Regions from separate parts of the Thalassotalea sediminis genome, predicted to be linked through region 1. Evidence: riboswitches for the same ligand, from Rfam matches in the RefSeq annotation. Region 1 holds a riboswitch; the other holds the start of a gene.
The links. A riboswitch is a leader RNA that binds a small molecule or an ion and turns the genes downstream of it on or off. The one in region 1 is predicted to bind lysine.
Positions count from the first base shown of each region.

Region 2: another riboswitch for lysine. It lies ahead of lysC (lysine-sensitive aspartokinase 3); the one in region 1 lies ahead of QUE09_RS14675 (2,3,4,5-tetrahydropyridine-2,6-dicarboxylate N-succinyltransferase).

Region 1 is NZ_AP027361.1:3,204,023-3,214,781, reverse strand. Features, by position in the region: gene folE2 (GTP cyclohydrolase FolE2) at 1-909, opposite strand, end outside; gene QUE09_RS14700 (Hpt domain-containing protein) at 1,225-1,563, shown strand; gene arcA (two-component system response regulator ArcA) at 1,660-2,361, opposite strand; gene QUE09_RS14690 (sensor histidine kinase) at 2,549-4,180, opposite strand; gene QUE09_RS14685 (methyltransferase) at 4,259-5,305, opposite strand; gene QUE09_RS14680 (DsbA family protein) at 5,511-6,749, shown strand; lysine riboswitch at 6,929-7,099, shown strand; gene QUE09_RS14675 (2,3,4,5-tetrahydropyridine-2,6-dicarboxylate N-succinyltransferase) at 7,236-7,985, shown strand; gene QUE09_RS14670 (PLP-dependent decarboxylase) at 7,997-9,253, shown strand; gene QUE09_RS14665 (succinylglutamate desuccinylase/aspartoacylase family protein) at 9,273-10,400, shown strand; gene QUE09_RS14660 (M16 family metallopeptidase) at 10,528-10,759, shown strand, end outside.
Region 2 is NZ_AP027361.1:2,062,795-2,073,553, reverse strand. Features, by position in the region: gene QUE09_RS09530 (LysM peptidoglycan-binding domain-containing protein) at 1-793, opposite strand, end outside; gene gloB (hydroxyacylglutathione hydrolase) at 870-1,679, opposite strand; gene QUE09_RS09520 (class I SAM-dependent methyltransferase) at 1,800-2,552, shown strand; gene QUE09_RS09515 (Nif3-like dinuclear metal center hexameric protein) at 2,574-3,332, shown strand; gene QUE09_RS09510 (ElyC/SanA/YdcF family protein) at 3,375-4,130, opposite strand; lysine riboswitch at 4,312-4,496, shown strand; gene lysC (lysine-sensitive aspartokinase 3) at 4,644-5,996, shown strand; partial or broken gene queC (7-cyano-7-deazaguanine synthase QueC) at 6,049-6,729, opposite strand; gene queE (7-carboxy-7-deazaguanine synthase QueE) at 6,797-7,471, shown strand; gene pdsS (proteobacterial dedicated sortase system histidine kinase) at 7,523-9,676, opposite strand; gene pdsR (proteobacterial dedicated sortase system response regulator) at 9,679-10,383, opposite strand; gene pdsO (sortase-associated OmpA-like protein PdsO) at 10,582-10,759, shown strand, end outside.

The DNA of each region.
Region 1 (10,759 bases):
GCCAGCAACACCTTTTGTAGTAACACTAACTGCATCATGCGCGTGTAACGATTCTAAATGATTTATCTTTAGCCAAAAATCTTGGAATAGCGGAACTTGGTTCATTGCATGTTGCAATTTACGCGCAGCATCTTCACAAAACATTAAATTTTGACCATTTAAACGCGCAAACTCTTGTTCATCTTCGCGTTTTACTGCTGCTTGTACAGGCGTTTTTAATGCATCTTCCGTTAAATCTACAATATCCTTAAGTGGGAAGTCGATTGCTTCGTTACCAAGGTTCACTTTAATTTCAGCAACTGAACGTTGGCTGTGTGGTGTGGCAACAATACCATCAGTTGTTCCTAACCATTCGTATACATCATTTAAATTGAGTGATTTTTCACTAAATGACTCTTTAAAGGCTTGTTGAATCAGTTGCCTTGCAAGTGCTGCTGAGCATGGACATGTAGAGGAATAACGAACATCTACGGCAAGCTCAACGCTGAGTTTACCTTGGTTCAAGCGTCCTGTAATTGTGACAGGATAAGCTTTCCAGCCTTGCTTTCCACTGATAAGTGATTTCCTTCTTAGGTGATAATCAAAGCGGAAAACAACTTTTGCGTTGTCACTTAGATCTTGATGACTACTAATAAAACCATCAAGCAGAGCAACTAAGCTTTGGTAGTTAAGTTCATTACTCGTTGATAGTTCATCTAGTAATAAATATAAACGAGACATATGAATGCCTTTAGCTTGTGGTTCTTTTAAGTTCACAAAGGCATCAACAAATGCGGAAACCATTCTAGGAGACTCATCCTTGGAAGATAACATTATTGGCATTTCAATATTGCTCATTCCAACCCAATCGAGTGTTCCTTCGGTTTGGGCAGTAGTATGGTTGGCAATATCAGGCATTAAGGTAGACATGGAGACTCCGATTTTAGGAAGTTACGTAAAGGGCTAGGCTTTCCCTAACTTCAGTCATAACAAGGTTAATGCTTTTAAGCGTATTTTAGTTGCGACGCTCAGTATAAAAGGGCGGCTATTTTGAATGAAAACACGGTTAAAAGCAATATTAAGGTACTTACGAACATTACTGAACTGTCAGATAATTTGTCCAGTTTACATGGTACTGGGAGTGAAAAAGTGTTTAAGCAATAAGGAATGACTTATACGGATGACAAAATAAAATTGCCTGTTACAATGATACTCTATTCAACACATCAATGAATCTTTAATAATATGAAACAGTTAGATACTGAACTTCTTGCAGGTTATCTTGAAAACCTAGGTGTAGCAGTCGTTACACAAATGTTAGATCTTTATGTTGAGCAATCTAAAGTGTATTTAACTGAAATAGCACAAGCTGTAATGTCGAAATCCCAGAATGATTGGCAAGAGCGCTGTCATAAAATGAAAGGCGCAGCGGGTAGTGTTGGTTTACTCACTGTTCATCAGCAATTAGTTGCAATAGAAAAGTCTTCTGAAAGTTGGCAGCAAAAAGAGCAATATTTACATGCTTTAAACGTCGAAAATTCATCTGCAATAGAAGCATTTAGCTTATGGATTAGCCAGCAATAATCCATTACATCAATAAAAAGGCTAGCAAATGCTAACCTTTTTATTGATGTAATTTCATCCGTTACGGCTTATATAGTCGCAGTAAAGGTTTTTTATTTATTCCACTTTACCGACAAAGCGATAACCTTCACCATGAATGGTGTTGATCAATTCAAGCTTTTTATCAAACAATTCAAAATGCTTTCGTAAACGGCGAATAGTAACATCTACCGTTCTATCATTTGAACGTAGATCACGCCCTGTCATTTCTTTTATTAATTGTTGACGCGTCACAATTTGACCAGCATTGGCTATTAGTAATCTTAGCGCGCGATATTCACCTCTAGGAATTGATATTTCTTCACCATTTGGCGCCGTCATTTTTCGTGAGTTGCCATCAAGCTTCCATTGGTTAAATTTGATAATAGCGTTGTCAGTATCACTTTTACCTTGCGTGATTCTGTTTAAGATATTACGCGCTCTAATCGTCAACTCTCTTGGGTTAAAAGGTTTGGTTAAGTAATCGTCTGCGCCGATTTCTAAACCTAAAATTTTATCAATGTCGCTATCACGCCCTGTAAGAAAGATTAAACCTAAATCACTGTTAGTGGTTAATTCTCGAGCTAAAAGTAAACCATTTTTACCCGGTAGATTTATGTCCATGATTACTAAATTAACGACATTATTTTTTAATTGCTGCTCCATTGCTTCACCGTTTACGGCTTCTGAAACAATGTAACCTTCTGCTTCGAATAAGTTTCGTAAATTAAAGCGAGTGACTTCTTCGTCTTCTACAATAAGTATATGAGGTTTTTGCATGCGTTTTTTCCAAATAAATACAGTATTTATTAATACTAATTATTGTTGTTGTTCGATGTATAACAAGAGTGGTTAAATACTTGCTTTACATCTTAATAACAATTTTATATACCCTAATATAAAATAACAAATAATCCAATGGCTAATATCTCGCCAGTGTAAAGCTTTTGTTAATCTACCAACTGTTTTATAACAGCTGTTCACTAATAGGAAATTTAATCTCAAACGTTGCGCCTTGTTTAGGCTTACTGTCTAGTTTGATACTGCCTCCTAATGCTTGTGTTACTAGGTTATACACCAAATGTAGTCCTAAACCACTACCGCCTTCACCACGTTTTGTTGTCGTAAATGGTTCAAATACCCTGTCTTTAATTTCACTAGCGATACCTAATCCATCATCGCTGTAGACGATATGTAGCGTTTCGCTTTGCTTTGAAATTACAACATTAATGTTGCCATGATCCAGACCATCGAAACCATGTGTAATGGAATTTAAAATGAGGTTTATCAATACTTGATTAATAGGCCCTGGTTTACTAACAACAATGAGGTCTTCAGGACAGTCGAATGAAATCTGATATGGCGTGTTTTTAATCTGGGGCGCTAGTGTAAACAAAATTTCATTAAGTAATTCGCTGAAATTAAATTGCCTAAATTCTTCACTAGATTGATCTACAGCTACCTTTTTAAAACTTGAAATTAATTCTGCTGCTCGCTTTAAATTGCGGTAAATAATACCGACATTTTCTTCTCCCTCACTGAGGAATTTTTTCAATTGACTTGATTTAAGCGATCTATTTTCAAACGCAGTTTTAATATCTCGTAAACGATCAGATAGTAGTGTCGACGCTGTAACACCTAGCCCTATTGGTGTATTTACTTCGTGCGCAACACCAGCAACCATATCGCCAAGTGAAGCCATTTTTTCACTTTCAACAAGTTGGTCTTGAAACTGATGCAGTTTTTCTAAAGTTGATAATAATTCTTGATTAGACTCTTTTAAGGCGTCAGTGCGTTTTGCAACTTTATCTTCTAATTCGATATTAAGTTCAAGGCTTTGTTTTTCAGCAAGACCTAACTGCGTGACATGGCGTTCGGTTCGATTTAAGAAGTTATTAATGTTAGCAGCAACCGCATCGGCTTCCTTGTAGGGTAATCTTGAAATTCTTAAGCTGTAATCTTTGGTTTGAGAGATCTTTAATAATTCCGAACTTAGTGTTCGTAAAGGGTTAACAATTAAGTTCTCTAATCGTAAACTAACGAAAAATACGCAGCAGATTAATAACAAGAATAGAAGAATAAAAATAATTAATAGATGCGTTTCAAAGGATAGACCCTGTTGCGTATCTAATTCGACATATACATACCCAAGGTCTTGATCTTGTGAGACTACAGGCGTTACAAACTTTACAATATCTCCCTCTTTTTTTGGGGTCAGGTATAAATTTTTTTCCTGCGTGGTAATTTTATCCCCCATCGAACGCGCACTTTTTAAGTAATTGTAGCCAGCGAAATATTTAAAGTTTTTAGATGTGTCTTCTATTGCATAAACATCAATTTTTTGAATCGCATCATTACTTGCGAAAACCTGTAGCTTATCTTCTAAAGCAAACTTATCGCCGTTGCGTAAATCATCTGATGCCAGTTGAACGACATAATTGGCCCATTGCATGGTGTTTGTTTCTAATTGCCGTTCAGATTCATTAAGAAATGTTTTTGTCATGTACGCACATGCAATTAAGACAAAAAGAGAGATAAAGCCGACAACACTGATCAGAATTGCGCTACGTATCGATTTTATTTCTTTTTGAGATGGCATCTAAATATTATAATTTGTATCACGTATAGAATGATAATTGTTGAATTTAGGTTAAATTGCAACTCAATTGTGTAAATTTCAACTACTTAACCTACTTTTGCCGCGGGCAGAATATACCGTAAATCCCTGCTGAATACCTAGTACTGATACATTCATGAAACATTTTTCCATAATTGGTTGGTATTTTAGAAAGCTGTTGGCCACTACTGTTAATGAGCCTTCTGGCTTTATATGGCGATTAATTCCCGCCAAAAAGGTCTCGGTCGCCGCGTAATGTGTTTTAGTACCTTGATGGAAAGGCGGGTTTGTGACGACGTGATCGTATTGCGATGAAATAGCAGATAGACTATCCGTGGCAATCAGTTTTCCCGTTAATCCGTTAAGACTTAGTGTTTTTTCAGCTGAAGCGAGTGCTAATGCACTTACATCTGCAAGGGTTAATGCGATATTCGGGTTGCTTTTGCCGAGATAGGTGGCGATAACACCGGCGCCTGTGCCAAAATCTAATACTTGGCCTGAGAGGTTACTGGGTAAATAATTAAATAGCACTTTAGTACCTTTATCGAGACCATTTTGGCTAAATACGCCGGGTAACGCTGCAATAGTACACGATTGATTATTAATGGTAATGTGGTACGTTTTATACCAGTCTTCTAAGGTGAATTTGGGCAACGTGGTAATCGCCATTTCGAATAAAAGACAATGTCTAGCAGCATCAATTTTTTCCACAAATTGGTGGTAAGATTGTGTCAGTTTATGTAGCGATTTAATCCCACTTTTGTTTTCTCCAACCACTAAAATTCGCGCATCTTCCGTTAAACTTTCACTTAGCATTGCTAAGATAAAGTTTAATTCAGCTTTACTTTTAGGAAATGTCATTATCACGAGGTCATGTAAATGTTCGCTTTTATAGCAACTTGAAAAAACAGCGTTCGCGTATGAAAAAGACTGGTGAAATAAGTGTGCGTCGTACTGCGTGTCAAAAAATGTGATATCACTATTTTGAGATAATTGTTTTAAATGATCAGCAAAATTATCTTGTGGCATATTGACTAATAGTGTTGATGAAGCATGCAGCAAATCATCATTGCGGGTTAATACTTGGCTAAGGTTTGTTAACAACATGGGGTGCTCTTGCAAATGGTATTAAACGCTGACAGAAATTTACGCTAATTTGTGTCATAATTGGCGTGTATATTACCTTATTCTTCTGGCAGTACCAAGGCTTGGCCCGATACGGCAGTAGGCTAAATAACACGAGGAGTGCGTTATTAATAAATGGCTGATGCAAATTAAGGCCTGGTGGTTTAGAAGTGAACTTCTAGAACTCATGCTTAAATTTAAATACATAACGCTTCCTAAATTGCTGGGAAAACAGTTATGTGTAGAAGTCTATGTAGCACTACGAGATCCGCAAAGCTATATGTTGGTGCAAGCATTATTAAAGTTAGAACAAGGTTATCATATTAACTTTAAGCTATATCTCGTTTATGAATCGTTACCTGGACTCAAAATTTACCCGCAAATGGCTCAGCGTTGGGTATTGAATGATGCCGATGTAATTGCTAAACGATATGGTTTAACGCCAATTAAGGCGGTACCACTTGAGTCTCAATTATTGACAGGGCAGCAGTTATGGCAGTTTTCTGTTAGAAGTGTTGCTGATGCCGTTGAGCTTTTTGATAAGGTGTGGCAAGAAAAATTTGATTATATTTGTCAAACATCAACGCCCGCTATAAATTTTCAAGTAAAAAATCAGCAACGTTTAGTTAGTAAAGGTCATTATTTATCAGCAACAACCTATTTTGCTGGCGAATGGTTTGTTGGTGTTGATCGATTGGTGTATTTGGAGCGTCGCTTACGCAATTTAGGGTTGAATAAAGATGATAAGCAATATTTTCAACATGACAACTTAACCGAGTTAAGTACTGATGCGCCTAGCCAAAACCAAAACATTGGTGGTGAATTAGAAGTATTTCTATCGTTGCGCAGCCCATATTCTTATCTCGGATTTGTTAAAGCGTGCCGCCTAGCCAAAAAGTATCAATTAACATTATGTATAAAGCCCATCATGCCTTTAATGATGCGGGGATTAAAAATGCCAGAAAGTAAGCAGAAATATATGTATAGAGATGCTTACCGTGAGGCAAAAACAGCGAATATTCGCTTTTCAAGTTATGCAGAACCTTTTGAGCAAGGGGTGATAAATAGCTATCAAATATTTGCTTATGCATTAAAACAAGGCAAATCAGTTGATTATGTTGAGGCCATTTTTCATGCAATTTTTGTTGAAAATATTAATGTGAGCGATGAGAGGGCCATAAAGTCTATCTGTGACCGCTTGGATATCAATTACGAGCAAGCGTTATGCTATCAAAAAGAGTTTGATTGGCAGGTATGGACCGAGAAGAACTTTAATGAACTCGCATCAATAGGCTTATGGGGAGCTCCTTGTTTTAGATTCAACGAAACGTACTGTTGGGGCCAAGATAGATTGTTTCTAATTGAAGAAGCCATCAAACAGGCATCAAATTATCCTGACGATAACCTGTTGAACGTATCTATGTAAGCTAGTCGGTATTGCTAAGCACATCTCAGTAATGGCAATGTTGATAAGCGCAGTGAGAGTGCTTTATTCACACTATATTCTTCCCATAATTATTTATCCAAGCTTGCGGCATTTTAGAATAAATGTTCTAATATGTTGTCCCTTTTTATCGTAGGTGGGTATTATCGGCCTACGCAAATAGGGCCAGAAGAGGAGCGTTTACTAGGTAGTTAATGGGAAGAGATCAAACTCTTATGAACATTAACGAGGGAGTATAACGCCGAGGTAAATATATTTTTGATGATGTATTTGTCGGTTGCTCAGGCTGAATCCTGACAACTGTCACCGCAAGGTGGAGAGCTTCTGGCCTTTGTCAGCTTTAGCTACTCCTCCTAGTTAGCTACTCGTCTGCAAAGCCTTTAGCTTTCCATTTAATTTACACGTTATCACGTGACCTTTTTGTTTGGTTACGCGTTTGAACAGTTAGTTTTTTGGAGATTTTTCGAAGTGAGTTGGCAACAAACCTTAGCAGAATTAGAAGCAGGCACCATAAGAGCAGCCAATAAAGATGAGCATGGCACTTGGCACGCTAATGTTGCAGCGAAAGAGGCGATTTTAGCGGCGTTTAAAGCCGGAGAAAATATAACATTTACCGGTCCATACCAAGGGTTTGTAGACAAACATAATTTACCTGCCAGAGAAATGACTGTTGCTGATGGTGTGCGCTTAGTCCCTGGAGGTTCATCTATCCGTCGCGGTGCTCATGTTGCTTCAGGTGTTATTGTTATGCCTCCCGCATATATCAATGTTGGCGCTTTCGTGGACACAGGAACTATGGTTGATAGTCATGCGTTGATTGGTTCGTGCGCACAGATTGGCAAAAATGTTCATGTATCTGCTGCCGTTCAAATCGGTGGTGTGTTAGAGCCCATTGGTGCTAGCCCCGTTATTGTTGAAGATGATGCTTTTCTTGGTGCAGGTGTTGTAGTGGTTGAAGGAATCGTTATCCGAAAAGGCGCTGTACTTGCACCAGGTGTTAACCTTTCTGCATCTGTGCCCGTTTATGATTGCGTTAACCAAGTACAATTAGCGAAAGGTGCAGATATACCTGAACGCGCTGTTGTCGTACCCGGCACTCGACCGATGTCAGGTTCGTGGGCTAGTGAAAATGGCTTAAACATGGCGTGTGCGCTTATCGTTAAATATCGTGATGAACAAAGTGACGCGTCACTAACACTCGAATCAATACTTCGCTAGCGGGAGGGGATATGCAGCAGTCATCTGATTCTGAACGTCCAGTATCTTGGCATCAACAATTTCAGCAAAGCAAGGCACTTGAACAAGCGCTGTTGAACCACGTTAGTGATAATATTGATGAACTTGCTTACTTTGTTTATGACTTAAACGCCTTAAAAAGCCATTTACATTTTTTACAAAATCAAGATGTTGTAAAGCTGTGGTATGCCGTTAAAGCAAATCCGCTTTCGCGTATTATTCAAACAGTCGACCAAGCCAGCATTCAATTTGATGTTGCCAGTAGTGGTGAGCTTCAACAAGTATTAAACCAAGGTGTTGATGCAAAGAGAATTTTAAACACTGGGCCTGCTAAGTCACGCGCGCAACTTGCAGAGTTTTTGGCGAAAGGAGTGAACACTTTTGTTGCCGAAAGCCCTAACCAACTTAAATGGTTAAATGAATTAGCAACAGAGTTTTCAGTAAAGCCTGAAGTATTGTTACGTGTACAATTACAATGGCCAGATGGCGAAAAGAATCCTCTAGGTGGTAATCAAGTAACGCCTTTTGGTATGTCTGTTGAGGCATGGCAAAAATATCATGTTTCTCAATTTCCGCAGTTAAATATTTGTGGCTTACATATTTTTCAGTGGGGAAATATGTTGTCTAACAAAAAAATGTACGATCTGTGGCAACAAATGGTTGAGCCTCTCGTGACATTATCGCAATCCATAGGCATGACACTTAAAGTCTTAGACCTAGGTGGTGGCCTAGGAATAGATTACCACGAACAAGGTGAACAGCTAGATTGGCAAGACATTATTGCTGATTTGGCGAAAGTAAAAAAACAAGCCAATGTCGAAGAGTTATGGCTAGAGTTAGGGCGATATGCGGTAGCAAATTGTGGTTATTATGTCACCTCTGTTGTTGATAAAAAGGTTAATTTTGATCAACAGCAATTAGTCTTATCGGCGGGCATTAACCATTTATTGCGCCCAGGTATTACCGAGCAACCTTTCCCTGTAAGGTTGCTTCGACCCTCTATGGAAGTCAATGCCAATTTTGATTTGCATGGTCCCCTTTGTACTAGTTTAGATAAGCTAGGCTGCCTGCCATTACCAATAGATGTAGATGTTGATGATCGATTACTTTTCGGTTACGTCGGTGCTTATGGGTTTACCGAAAGCATGCCTTTTTTCCTATGCCATCAAACTGCAGCGGAGTATGTATTTAGTGGGCATGAATTAATACTTGTTCGTGAAGCAAAACCAGCGCAATGGTATTTGGCATAACAATATGAAAGAGAAGAAAATGACAAATTTTACAAAAGGCGTAATGTACGTTGGGGAAATGGCAAGTGGCGCTGCACTGACTGTACCCGTTTATAAACTTAAAGGCGATTCTGCTGCACCTAGTGTATATATTCAAGCAAATATGCACGGAGCAGAGGTACAGGGTAATGCGGTAATATTTCAATTACTGGAGTTATTGAGAAAAACACAGGTAAAGGGCGATATTACCTTAGTGCCTTATGCTAACCCTGTAGGGTGCAATCACAAAAATGGTGAATATACACTCGGTCGATTTGACCCGATAACGGGCGTCAATTGGAATAGAATGTATCACTTTGCACCGGAAATTATTAAACCCTTTGTACGTGAAAGTATTGGCAAAGACGATAAAACAATTGAGGCCAACTTTAAAGCATTAATGATTCAAAGTATTGAGCAGAAACTAAATCATAATATTTTTGGTTTAACCACAGGCCAGCGTATTGCATATCAGTTGCAGCGGTTAGCTCATCAAGCAGACTTAGTGTTAGATTTGCATACAGGACCCATATCAAGCAAACATTTGTATTGCCCTGAATATGCAAAAGAAAGTGCTAAACATTTCGATATTCCGCATACATTATTGATTCCTAATCAGTTCGATGGTGCCCTTGATGAAGCAACATTTTGCCCATGGTGGCACTTACAAGAAGCATTTGCAGATCTTGGTATTAACTTTTCTATCAGTTCCAAAGCCCTCAATAAAGAAAGCTTTACTGTTGAGCTTGGCTCACAAGAGCAAATTGATCTTGATGTTGCTTTAGAAGATGCTCAAAGTATTTTGAGTTATTTACAATATAAAGGGGTGATTGAGGCACCAGAGTATCAAGCACAAGAGATGACCCGATATGCTTGTTATTTGAAAGACTATAAAGCGTATTATTCACCTATGGGAGGTATGGTGGATTACTTAGCTGAATTTGGTCAACCATTACCTGCTGGGGAACCTTTAGCGAGGATCTTGCGAATGGATAATTATGGCGATGGTGCTCCTTTACACTATTTATCACTTGATCAAACAGTTCTCCCTATTTTGCATTTTGCTTCTGCAAGTGTAAATCAAGGTACTGAACTTTATAAAGTTTTTACTAACTACTTTACGTTATAATGAAAGAGGTATCGCGGCTTCCGAGATACCTCTCTAAATAACACATACCCTTTTAAATCTTGCGAAGAAAGTTGACGCTTTGGTAAATAAGGTGCACATTTAATGTGCAACTTAAAAGGGAAATGTTATGAATAAAAATAAAATCACGCTCATTTCTGGGGTGATGGCTATGTTGCTTTCTGCATGTGGTCAACCTCAAAAAAGCCAAGATACAGCGCAACAAGAAGCGACAGAAAAGCTTACGGAACAAATTGTTGAACAGGCAAAAGACGTTGCAACCATTGCCAATTTCAACGTGCCAATTGATTACTACAGCCTAGACAATGGCCTAAAAGTAGTATTGTCGCCAGATAAAACTG
Region 2 (10,759 bases), 1.1 Mb from region 1:
GGCGTTTTACGAGATCAGCAAGTGCAAGTAACTTTGGTACGTAAGCACGAGTTTCTCTGGGTAAATCAAGTGACCAAAAGTCAGTTGGCTTGTTTTTTCTTTTATTGGTTCTAATCGCTCGTTGAACACGACCTTCACCTGAATTGTATGCCGCTAATGCATGCATCCAGTTACCATCAAAGAATTTATGTAAATATTTTAAATATTTAATAGCACCTTTAGTTGATGCAACAACATCACGTCGACCGTCGTACCACCAATTTTGTTTCATACCAAAGCGCGTACCAGTACCAGGTACAAATTGCCACATGCCAGATGCTCTGCCGTGGGAGTATGCAAATGGATCAAAGGCACTTTCTACAATAGGTAACAGTGCGATATCCATAGGAATACCTGATGCCTCTATCTCTTGAACGATAAAGTGCATAAATGGTTCGGCTCTTTTTGCTACGCGATCTAAATATGACTGATGTTTAGCGTACCAATTACGTTGTACAATAACGCGTTTGTTTTGTGGTATGTCAAAGACAAGTTGGTTCCGTATGCGTTGCCAAATACCATCATTAATGATGGCACTATCGTTTAATGGAATATTGACATCAGCAACTGGATGAATAACGTCTGCTGTTTCGTCTGCCAAGAGCGCATGACTAACGTCTTCAGGTGAGGCAAGCTTATTAGCAATGTGCGCAGGGAGCTGATTTTTTTGTGCTAGTGTACTGTTGTTACCACTGATTGATTGGCAACCCGTTAGCATCACTAGTGCAGATATAGATAAACTTAAATACTTCATGAAAGCCTTTTTTCTAATTCGTTAAGCTAAGTGTCACTTATTTCAATGTGTTATTCAATAACGTTGCCGCTATTGTTTAGAATTTGTCTTTTAAAGTACGAATTGTTGTAAAGACAGACAATTCATCTTGATGTTTAATTTGCGCATACTCATCTGCACTGTGACGTATTTCATCCTGTTGACATCGAAGAAAAGGGTTTATTGCTAATTCTTGTTTAATCGTAGAAGGTAAAGTGATCATATCTTGTTCTCTCATTTTCACCACTTTATTGTAGTAATTAACTAATTCAGTATTGCTTGGTTCAATTGTTAGCGCAAAATTAACATTAGCAAGGGTATATTCATGAGTGCAATACACGCGCGTATTTTCTGGCAATGAGGCTAAATACTTCAATGAGTTGAGCATTTGTTTAGGTGTGCCCTCAAATAAGCGGCCGCAACCAGCTGAAAATAACGTATCTCCGCAAAATAACATGGTATTATTGAAATAAGCGACATGTTCCAGTGTATGTCCGGGTAGTGCGATTACCTTTAATCGTAAAGATAGTGTGTTGATTTCAATGGTATCATCATTATTTACAAAGTGAGTAATGCTGGGGATTTTGTCATGTTTTGGTCCAAATACGTCGACATTCCAATGTTTCTGCGCTGAATATTCGATTAATTCGTCAATGCCACCAACATGATCAGGGTGGTGGTGAGTAATAAGAATGGCGTCTAATTCAAGATTGTTTCGTTCAATATAATCAATACAGACCGAGGCATCGCCAGGATCGACTAACACTAATTTAGAAAACCCAGCGATATGAAGTGCCCATATATAATTGTCAGTAAATGCTTTTATTGCATTAACTTGTATGGCAAGGGGGTGTTGAGACTGTGACATAACAAACCTTAAGTGATAACATTCTAACCTGGTAATTGTATCTATTATTTACTATGAAGAACACTATAATAGTGTGAGAGTAAATATCCATTATTCACGTTTTATTGGCATTTATAATCTATGAAACCTGCACTTTCGTTCAGACAGCCACATTCTCCCTCATCATGGGAAAAGTTACCAAACGGGAAACTCATTGTTGAAGCCATTGATACAGTACTAGCACCTTGGTGGCCTAAATTTTTTGGCTATCATTTATTAAAAATAGGAGCCCTTAGCCATAACATAGATACAACCGCATCGGCTATACAACATCAAGTGACAATATCAGATCATAAACAACACGCAGACATATATGCTGAAACTGATGATTTACCTATTTTAGAGCATAGTGTCGATGTATGTTTACTAAGTCATGTTTTGGAATTTACACTAGACCCACACCACGTGATCCGAGAGGCAAACAGAGTATTAATTCCTAACGGATACCTCGTTATTACTGGCTATAATGCGTTTAGTTTGGCAGGCTTAAATAGTTTTGTGCCATATCGACGGCAGCAACCACCGTGGAATGAACGTTTTTTTTCACCAATGCGGGTTAAAGACTGGCTACATTTAATGGGATACGAAATTCTGAGTGATGAGCGTTGTTTGCATTCAATGTTAGCGTCTAATATCAGCCATAACTTTGTCGCAAGACATTGGTGTCAATTTACACAACGATTTCTACCGGGGCTTGGCTCTATCTATGTTATTGTCGCCAAAAAACGTGTGTTGCCGTTAACACCAATAAAACCTCGATGGAAGCTAAAACCAAAGCTAGCACCCATTAATGTTTCTTCCATGCATTCAAAAACAAAGCCAATTGAAAAATAATACACAGAGTTGAGAACATCTATGAAAACCGTTGAATTTGAACACTATTTGAATACATTATTAAAACCGGAGCAAATTAAAGATTTTTGTCCTAATGGATTACAAGTGCAAGGAAAAGATAGCATTAATAAAGTTATTACCGGCGTTACTGCGACACAAGCACTAATTGAACGCGCTATCGATGAAAACGCAGATGCAATTGTTGTTCACCATGGCTATTTTTGGAAAAATGAATCCTACGTTATTCGTGGCATGAAACACCAAAGAATTAAGGCGCTATTGATGAATGATATTAATTTGTTTGCCTATCATTTGCCACTTGATATTCATCCAGAGATCGGAAACAACGCACAACTTGCGTCAATATTAGGTATTGACACAACAGGACCTTTAGAAGATGGCAATCCTTTAAGTGTATCTTTACAAGGGCAATTAAAAATAGCGCAATCAGGCGAACAATTTGCTCATTTGATTAGCGAAAAACTTGCTAGAACCTGTTTACATATTGCTCCAGAAAATAATAAAAAAATCAAAACCGTTGCGTGGTGCACTGGTGGTGGTCAAAACTACATTGAATTAGCTGCTGAACAGGGAATAGATGCTTTTATTAGTGGCGAGATATCGGAACAAACAACTCATGTGGCCAAAGAAATGAATATCCATTACTTTGCAGCCGGTCATCATGCAACAGAGAGGTATGGAGCTAAAGCACTTGCTAAAAAAGTAGTATCAGATCTTTCACTTGATGCAACGTTTATTGATATTGATAACCCCGCTTAATAAAAAAGGGGCGCTAATTTTGCGCCCTTGACTAATTTACTGTTAACTCGAAATAAACTGAACAATTCTGCCCATAGTTTCATACCAGGCATGTGATGTTTGTTTTAGGCTTTCAACTTTAGGCACATAATAAGACCAGTTCTTTTCTTGTTCGAGACCTTTTACCCAAGGACTTGCTGGCGCCGGGATTACTTCAACGCCTTGTAATTTAAAGTAGGTTACACTGCGCGGCATATGGTCAGCGTTTGTGACTAACACAACTTGCTTGCCTTTAACCCTCGGTGCTATTAATTCTGATTCTTCTTTTGTATCTTTTGGAAAACTTTCAACATATATTTTTTTACTTGGTACACCAAAACTCATCAATGCACGTTTTACCATAACTGCATTTGGTGTTGGATCTCCTAACGCTGCCCCAGAGGTTATAAATTGTGCTTCAGGGTGTAGCTTCGAAATGCGAAAACCTTCTACCATTCGTTGTAATGAACATGGTTTTAATTGCGATGTAGGAGGTAGCTTAGCATCGGTTGTGTGACCACAGCCGAGTATCACAATATAATCAATAGGCGTATGGTGCTTTTCGAAGGCGGGGTAGCTTTCTTCTATCGGAGCCATTAATCGATCGCTCACCCAAGGGGTCGATAACACGACTAAAAGTAGTAATGCTGATATTGCAGCTCTATAACTCCATTTACGTGATGAGCTCCATAATATCGCAGCAGTAACTAATAGTAATATACTGATACTCATTGGCATAAGTAAAAAACCGACTAACTTTTTAAGAAAAAACAAATCCATAGATAAAAGCCTATATAACCCAATAAAATTGATACAGAAAACGCTTATAGCATATCAAGTTAACGAGACATTTTGTATGGCAGATCAGTAAAGAGTATTTTTATTAAAAGAGGCTTGTAATTTAATTTCATATAACGTTTAATAGCGCTATCTCAAAATTAGAATATTTGCTCAATTTTGATGATCCAGAAGAGGTGCGATAGCCAGGTAGTTAACTCTAGGAACCACATTCCAATGAGAGTTAATGAGGGGGACTATCGCCGAGGACTTATTTTTAGTGGAAAAATAATGTTCGGTTACTAAGGTTGAATCCTTAGGGCTGTCACCTCTGTTGCAAAACAGATGGGGTGGAGGGCTTCTGGCTGATAGAAAAGCTGTATCTTCACACTTGTTCTTCTCAGTCATGCTCTTCCTAATGTATTAATTGCCAAGAATTTGGCCAATGGGGAGACCTTTTAACATGTTACTTTTAACAATTTATACTAATACTTTTCAATGCGTTGAGGTGTCAATATGACGTCATTAACGGTAGCTAAGTTTGGCGGTACAAGTGTCGCTGATTATGCAGCAATGTTACGTTGTGCTCAGATTATTAAAAATAATCCTGACAATAAGCTCGTTGTAGTGTCAGCAAGTGCTGGTGTTACGAATTATTTAGTACGTTTATCACAAGCGAATGTACCTGAAAGTGAGCAGCGAGAAATTATTGAAAGTATTGCTAACATTCAGTTTAACATCACACAATACCTTACTGAACAAACGATTATTGATCGAGAAATTTCAGTGTTACTTGATGAGTTAGCTGCTTATGCAAGCGCTAACGCTTTAAACCATAGTGCTCGTATTTCTGATGCCATATTGTCATTTGGTGAGCAAATGAGTTCGCGTATCTTTGCAATGGTATTGCGTTCTATTGGTGTACCTGGCCAGTATTTTGATGTACGACAAGTCATGAAAACCAATGACTTGTATGGACAGGCAGTCGTTAACATTGAAAAGTTACAACAAAACGCAACAACAATCTTAGCGCCACAATTGAGTACTAACGTTCTAGTAACACAGGGCTTTATCGGCCAAAATGATGCTGAATATACTACTACATTGGGTCGAGGTGGATCTGATTATAGTGCTGCACTTCTTGCGGAAGCATTGAATGCAGATAATCTCGCTATTTGGACTGATGTTGTCGGTATTTTTACCACCGATCCTCGTATTACCGATCAAGCACGTTCTATTAAAGAAATTAGCTTTGGTGAAGCAGCAGAAATGGCGACATTTGGTGCAAAAATATTGCATCCAGCCACGTTAATACCTGCTATGCGTAAAAATATTCCAGTGTTTGTTGGCTCCAGTAAAGAGCCTGAAAAGGGAGGAACTCGTATTCAGCAGTCAGTGGCATCCAAGCCGACTTATCGTTCTATCGCATTACGACGAGAGCAAACACTGGTTACGGTTAAAAGCCCAGCAATGCTGCATGCAAGTGGTTTTCTAGCCAAGGTTTTTACGGTACTAGCAAAACATGAATTGAGTGTCGATTTAATCACGACAAGTGAAATTAGTGTGGCAATGACTTTTGATAATCCAACGGGGTCTACGCAAGCGCTATTAAACTCTACCGTTGTTGAAGAGTTAGAACAGTTGTGTGAAGTAACGGTTGAACATGGCTTATCGTTAGTTGCCGTTGTTGGTAACAATATCCATAAAACAAATGGTGTAGGTACTGATATTTTTGACGCTTTATCGGGTGTAAACGTGCGTATGATTTGTCAAGGTGCGAGTGAACATAATCTATGCTTTTTAGTTGATGAGCAACAAGCTAATTTAGCCGTAGAACAATTACATACGAGTCTTTTTAACGTGGCTTAATTTATACAGCGCCGACGGTTTAGTCGGCGCTGTAGCTAAGTAGATAGGATACTTAGCTAATCTCATAGGCTAAAGGGTCGACGGCTTTATTTTCACTGAAGGCTTCAAGTCGTTCTTGGCAAGCCCCACATTTTCCACAGGCTTTTTCTCTACCGTTATAACAAGTCCATGTTTGGCTGTAATCGAGTCCCATGGCTAATCCATCGGTAAGAATAGCCGTTTTACTGACAGTCAAATAAGGGCTGTATATTTCTACTGCTTCATAATTTGCAATTTGGCAGACGTCATTCATTTTTTGTACAAATTCGGGGCGGCAATCTGGGTAAATAGCATGATCACCAGAGTGAGCACCATAATATACTTGGCTTGCGCCGACAGATACAGCATATCCAACAGCTAAAGAGAGTAAAATCATATTACGATTAGGCACTACTGTTGATTTCATCGAAGACTCTTCATAGTGACCTTCAGGAATGTCAATATCGTCTGTCAATGATGAACCTGCTAGCAATTGGTTGATTGCTGAGATGTCGATAATTTTGTGAGCAATGCCCAGAGAAGAACAAACATTTGCTGCGCAATCTAGCTCTTTAATATGACGTTGACCATAGTTAAAAGACAGCGCGTAAACTTCTTTACCGTCTTGCACGGCTTTATTTAATACAGTAAATGAATCCATCCCGCCTGAATAAATTACTACGACTTTATTACTCATATTTGTTCTCACTAGGGTATAATAGAAATCCTGCGCATTTTACTTGAATTCGTTTAACCATTAAATAGGCAATCTGCAAAGCAACATGAGCGTTACATATAAAATCAATGAATTATTTGAAACTATCCAAGGTGAAGGTAGTTTTACCGGGCAACCTTCAATTTTTTTAAGAATCCAAGGGTGTCCTGTTGGATGTGCTTGGTGCGATACAAAACATACCTGGGATATTGAGGTTGTCGATCAAGTTACGCCAAACGAAATGGTAAATAAGCAGGAAGAGTCAAAAGCTTGGGCGAACCTGTCTGAACAAGATATTTTAGAGATATTCTCACAACAAGGTTTTAATGCGCGTCATGTTGTTATTACTGGTGGTGAACCATGTATGGTTGATTTAACACCACTTTGTAAGCTTTTAGAATCAAAAGGTTATTCTACACAAATTGAAACCTCTGGAACCTTTGAAATTAAAACCACGGAAAGTTGCTGGGTAACGGTTTCACCAAAAATTAATATGAAGGGTGGATACCCGGTATTAAAAAGTGCATTAGATCGCGCCAATGAAATTAAACACCCAGTGGCAACAGATGCGCATGTCATGGATTTAAAGGCGTTACTTTCACAACATAACATTGTTGATAAACCCATTTATTTGCAACCAATCAGCCAAAAGCAGCGTGCAACTGAATTAGCAATAAACACCTGTATTGAGAATAATTGGCGCTTATCAATTCAAGTACATAAATATATTGGTATCGAGTAAACCCAATAAAGTCATGTTAGCTTCGTATCATTGCGCTGTGTTTATTAGTTACTAATCTACTATGGGAAGTTCTATCGTAACCGTAACACCACCAGGGCTGTGATGATCACTCGCAATGATGCTACCATGATGAAATTCACAGATCAGTCTAGCGATATAAAGACCTAGACCTAAGTGAGGGCGTTTGTCCCGCTCTAAATCATGCCTGTTATCACGAATAGAGACCATTGAATCAAATAACCGTTCTGCCATTACTTGCGGTAGGTGTTCGCCATTGTTGCTGATATAAAGGCAAAACTTTTGTTGCTTTATCGCTGTACTGACAGTGATTTGTTGATCACAACTAAATTCAACGGCATTTGAAAATACTTTATCAAGCAGCTGTGCAAAATGTTCAGGAGAACCATTAATGACTACTGCGTCTATTGTATTGTGAAAATTAATATGATGATCAGTATAAATTTGTTGATAGCCCATTAAGCAACCATCTAAAACTTTAATAATATCAAAAGGTACAGTTTCAGTATTCTTGAGCATTTGCGTTAAGTTAGTTGCTTCACTCATATTGGTTAAAATTAAATTGAGGCGTGTTAACCCCCCTTGAGCGCGCTCAACCGTTTTTGTTGTTGATTCAGGTAATGGTTGTAGTGATAGATTTTCTAACGACGTTCTTACAACAGCAATTGGTGTTCTAAGTTCGTGTGACAATCGTGAAGACATATTCTCTAAGTATTGGTTATACTGATTTAAACGGCTAACTGCAGTTGAAAAACTACGAGACAAATCACCTATTTCATCATTAGTGGTCGCTGCAGGTACAAGCTGCTTAATACGTCCATGCTCATCTATCGCTTGTTCTGCCTGGTTTCTTAACGATCTAATTCTATTTGTGATCCGACTGGCAAAAAAGAAAAATGCTAAAATACCGAATATCATAATAGCGAGAATGCTAGTGAACAGCTTTTCTAAAGCTTGGTTGCGCACCGTTCTTATGCCATTGTTAGTTTCTTCAACAATAACAGCGCCCTTTACTTGGTTATTGATGTAGATAGGGTATGCTGCGGTTAAAATCACAGCTTTTTTATCTGCTGACAAGCGCCATTGGCTTTTGGGCGTGCCAATCAGTGCTGATTCTATGTGTTCACCCGTAACGTTTTGGGCATCATAAAGTTGGTCAACAAAATCTCGAGGAGGTTGTGTGAGTAACTTTTCAAAGAGTGGGGTCAACCAGTCTGCAAAAATTTCATGCCACTCATTTTGCTCTGCAATACCTGATGTTTTGTGCCAAAGGCCCTCAGCATTTGTAATGTCTCCTGCACGGGCTAAAACGCGATTATGTTGATCGACAACCCATATACTTGATTGTGTATATCGCATACCTTTTACGATTCTTTCAATCTCCGGTGAGGGTACTAAAATTGTGCCGAGCGTTTGAGCACTAGTCGTGTCTGCACTAGCTATAGTAGAACGTGTTTCCCCAAACTTTTCATCAACATCATGTACAGCGAAAGCCAGATTATCGCTAATATTATCTTGAGGAATACGCAATTCAATATTGTAGCCTTGATTGGTATTTAACCATTTTCCCTGTATGAACGGTGCTCGTTTCGGATATTTTTCGCCTTCAATCAGCCTGAATGCATCAAGCCATCCTGCCGATTTATTACTAATGATGTATCGTTGAAATTCACCGTTTGGTGTAATAAACGCGAGCTCGATTCTATCGTTTAGTTGTATGCTAATGGCATTTTCATCTCTAAAAATAACCTTATCATCAATAATACTTAAGTAGAAATAGAGGTATTTGTCATATTTGCCAACAGCCGCAGTGTAATTTAGCGTTAATGGTGAAGTTTGCTTATTTTGTGATAAAACGTTTTCAGCTCCGTAAAAATGCGCTTTAGTGAGGTAATTTGGCCAATCAAAATGTTGACCATCTAAATTAATGGGTTGTGACAGTGGATACGTATATAAGTCTTTACCTTTTTCGACACTAGGTAAAAAGCTTGCTTGGTTATTAAAGAGGTTAGGCCGTTCATGGAGCGCTGTAGCAAGAGCTCGAGCTGTACCTAATATTGTTTGTTCTTGTCCAAAACGTAGGTATTTTTCCATTTCCCACACGTATTGATAACCAAACCATGGAATTGTTACTAAAAAGCTCGATAATAAGAGTAGTTTACTTCTTAAGCCAAAACGCAATGACATGATTAGCACTCGGCTTTCTTAGGTTCATTCCAACGATATCCCATACCATATACTGTTTCGATACAATCAAATTGTTGATCAATTTGCATAAACTTTTTACGTATACGTTTGATATGTGAGGTGATAGTACTATCGTCGACAAATATTTTTGAATCTTGCATGAGTTGTTGGCGATTTTTTACATGACCAGGAGATTTGACGAGCGCATGCACCATCCAAAACTCTGTTATTGTCAGGTCAACATGTGAAGTATGCCATTTTACTGTCATTCGTTGTGTATCAATGATTAATTGGCCAAAGGACAATAAGTGATCTTCCTTGGTAGGTTTATGCTGAGCTTCCAAGCGCCTGAAAATAGCGGCAATGCGAGCCGTTAAATGCGGTAAACTGATATCCTTAGTTAAGTAATCATCTGCTCCGATCCGTAGCCCTGATACTGTGTCGACATCGTTATCTCGCGCTGTTAAAAAGATGATGGGTAAAGTTTGCGAAATGCTCCGTAACCATTGGCATAATGTAAATCCGCCATCGTATTCTTGTTCGAGGCCTATATCTAAAATGACCAGTTGAGGCAGCTTGATACTAAATGCTTTTGTTGCAGTTTCTCTATTGGCATATGTTTGAACTTGATATCCCTGTGCGCGTAAAACTTCCGCGTAATTTTCGCGAATAGCCGCTTCGTCTTCAACAATAGCTATATGCTTCAATCTATAAATCTCTTTTTCTATTTAATGAATGCACTATATAAAAATTTTTTCCTAAAATCGCGAAAAATTGACAATTGCCATATTGTTGCCACATTTGATCGCCACATTGCCATTTTAGATACGCATAATTGCCTGATTCTTTTGGTTAAATAACTTTCATCAACGAAATAGTTAACTAACCATAAATAGGAAGAGATAATGAAAATTAAAAATAATGCGAAAAGAAGTCTAATAGCAGCGATAACGTTAAGTGCAATGGTTGCTCCGACAACTTATGCGAGCGAACAGGAGAGCGATGAAACTAAATTGTTAACTCATGAACAAGAAAAAAATAATGTGCATATTGGGTTTGGATCTGGTGCTGTAATTGGCGCCG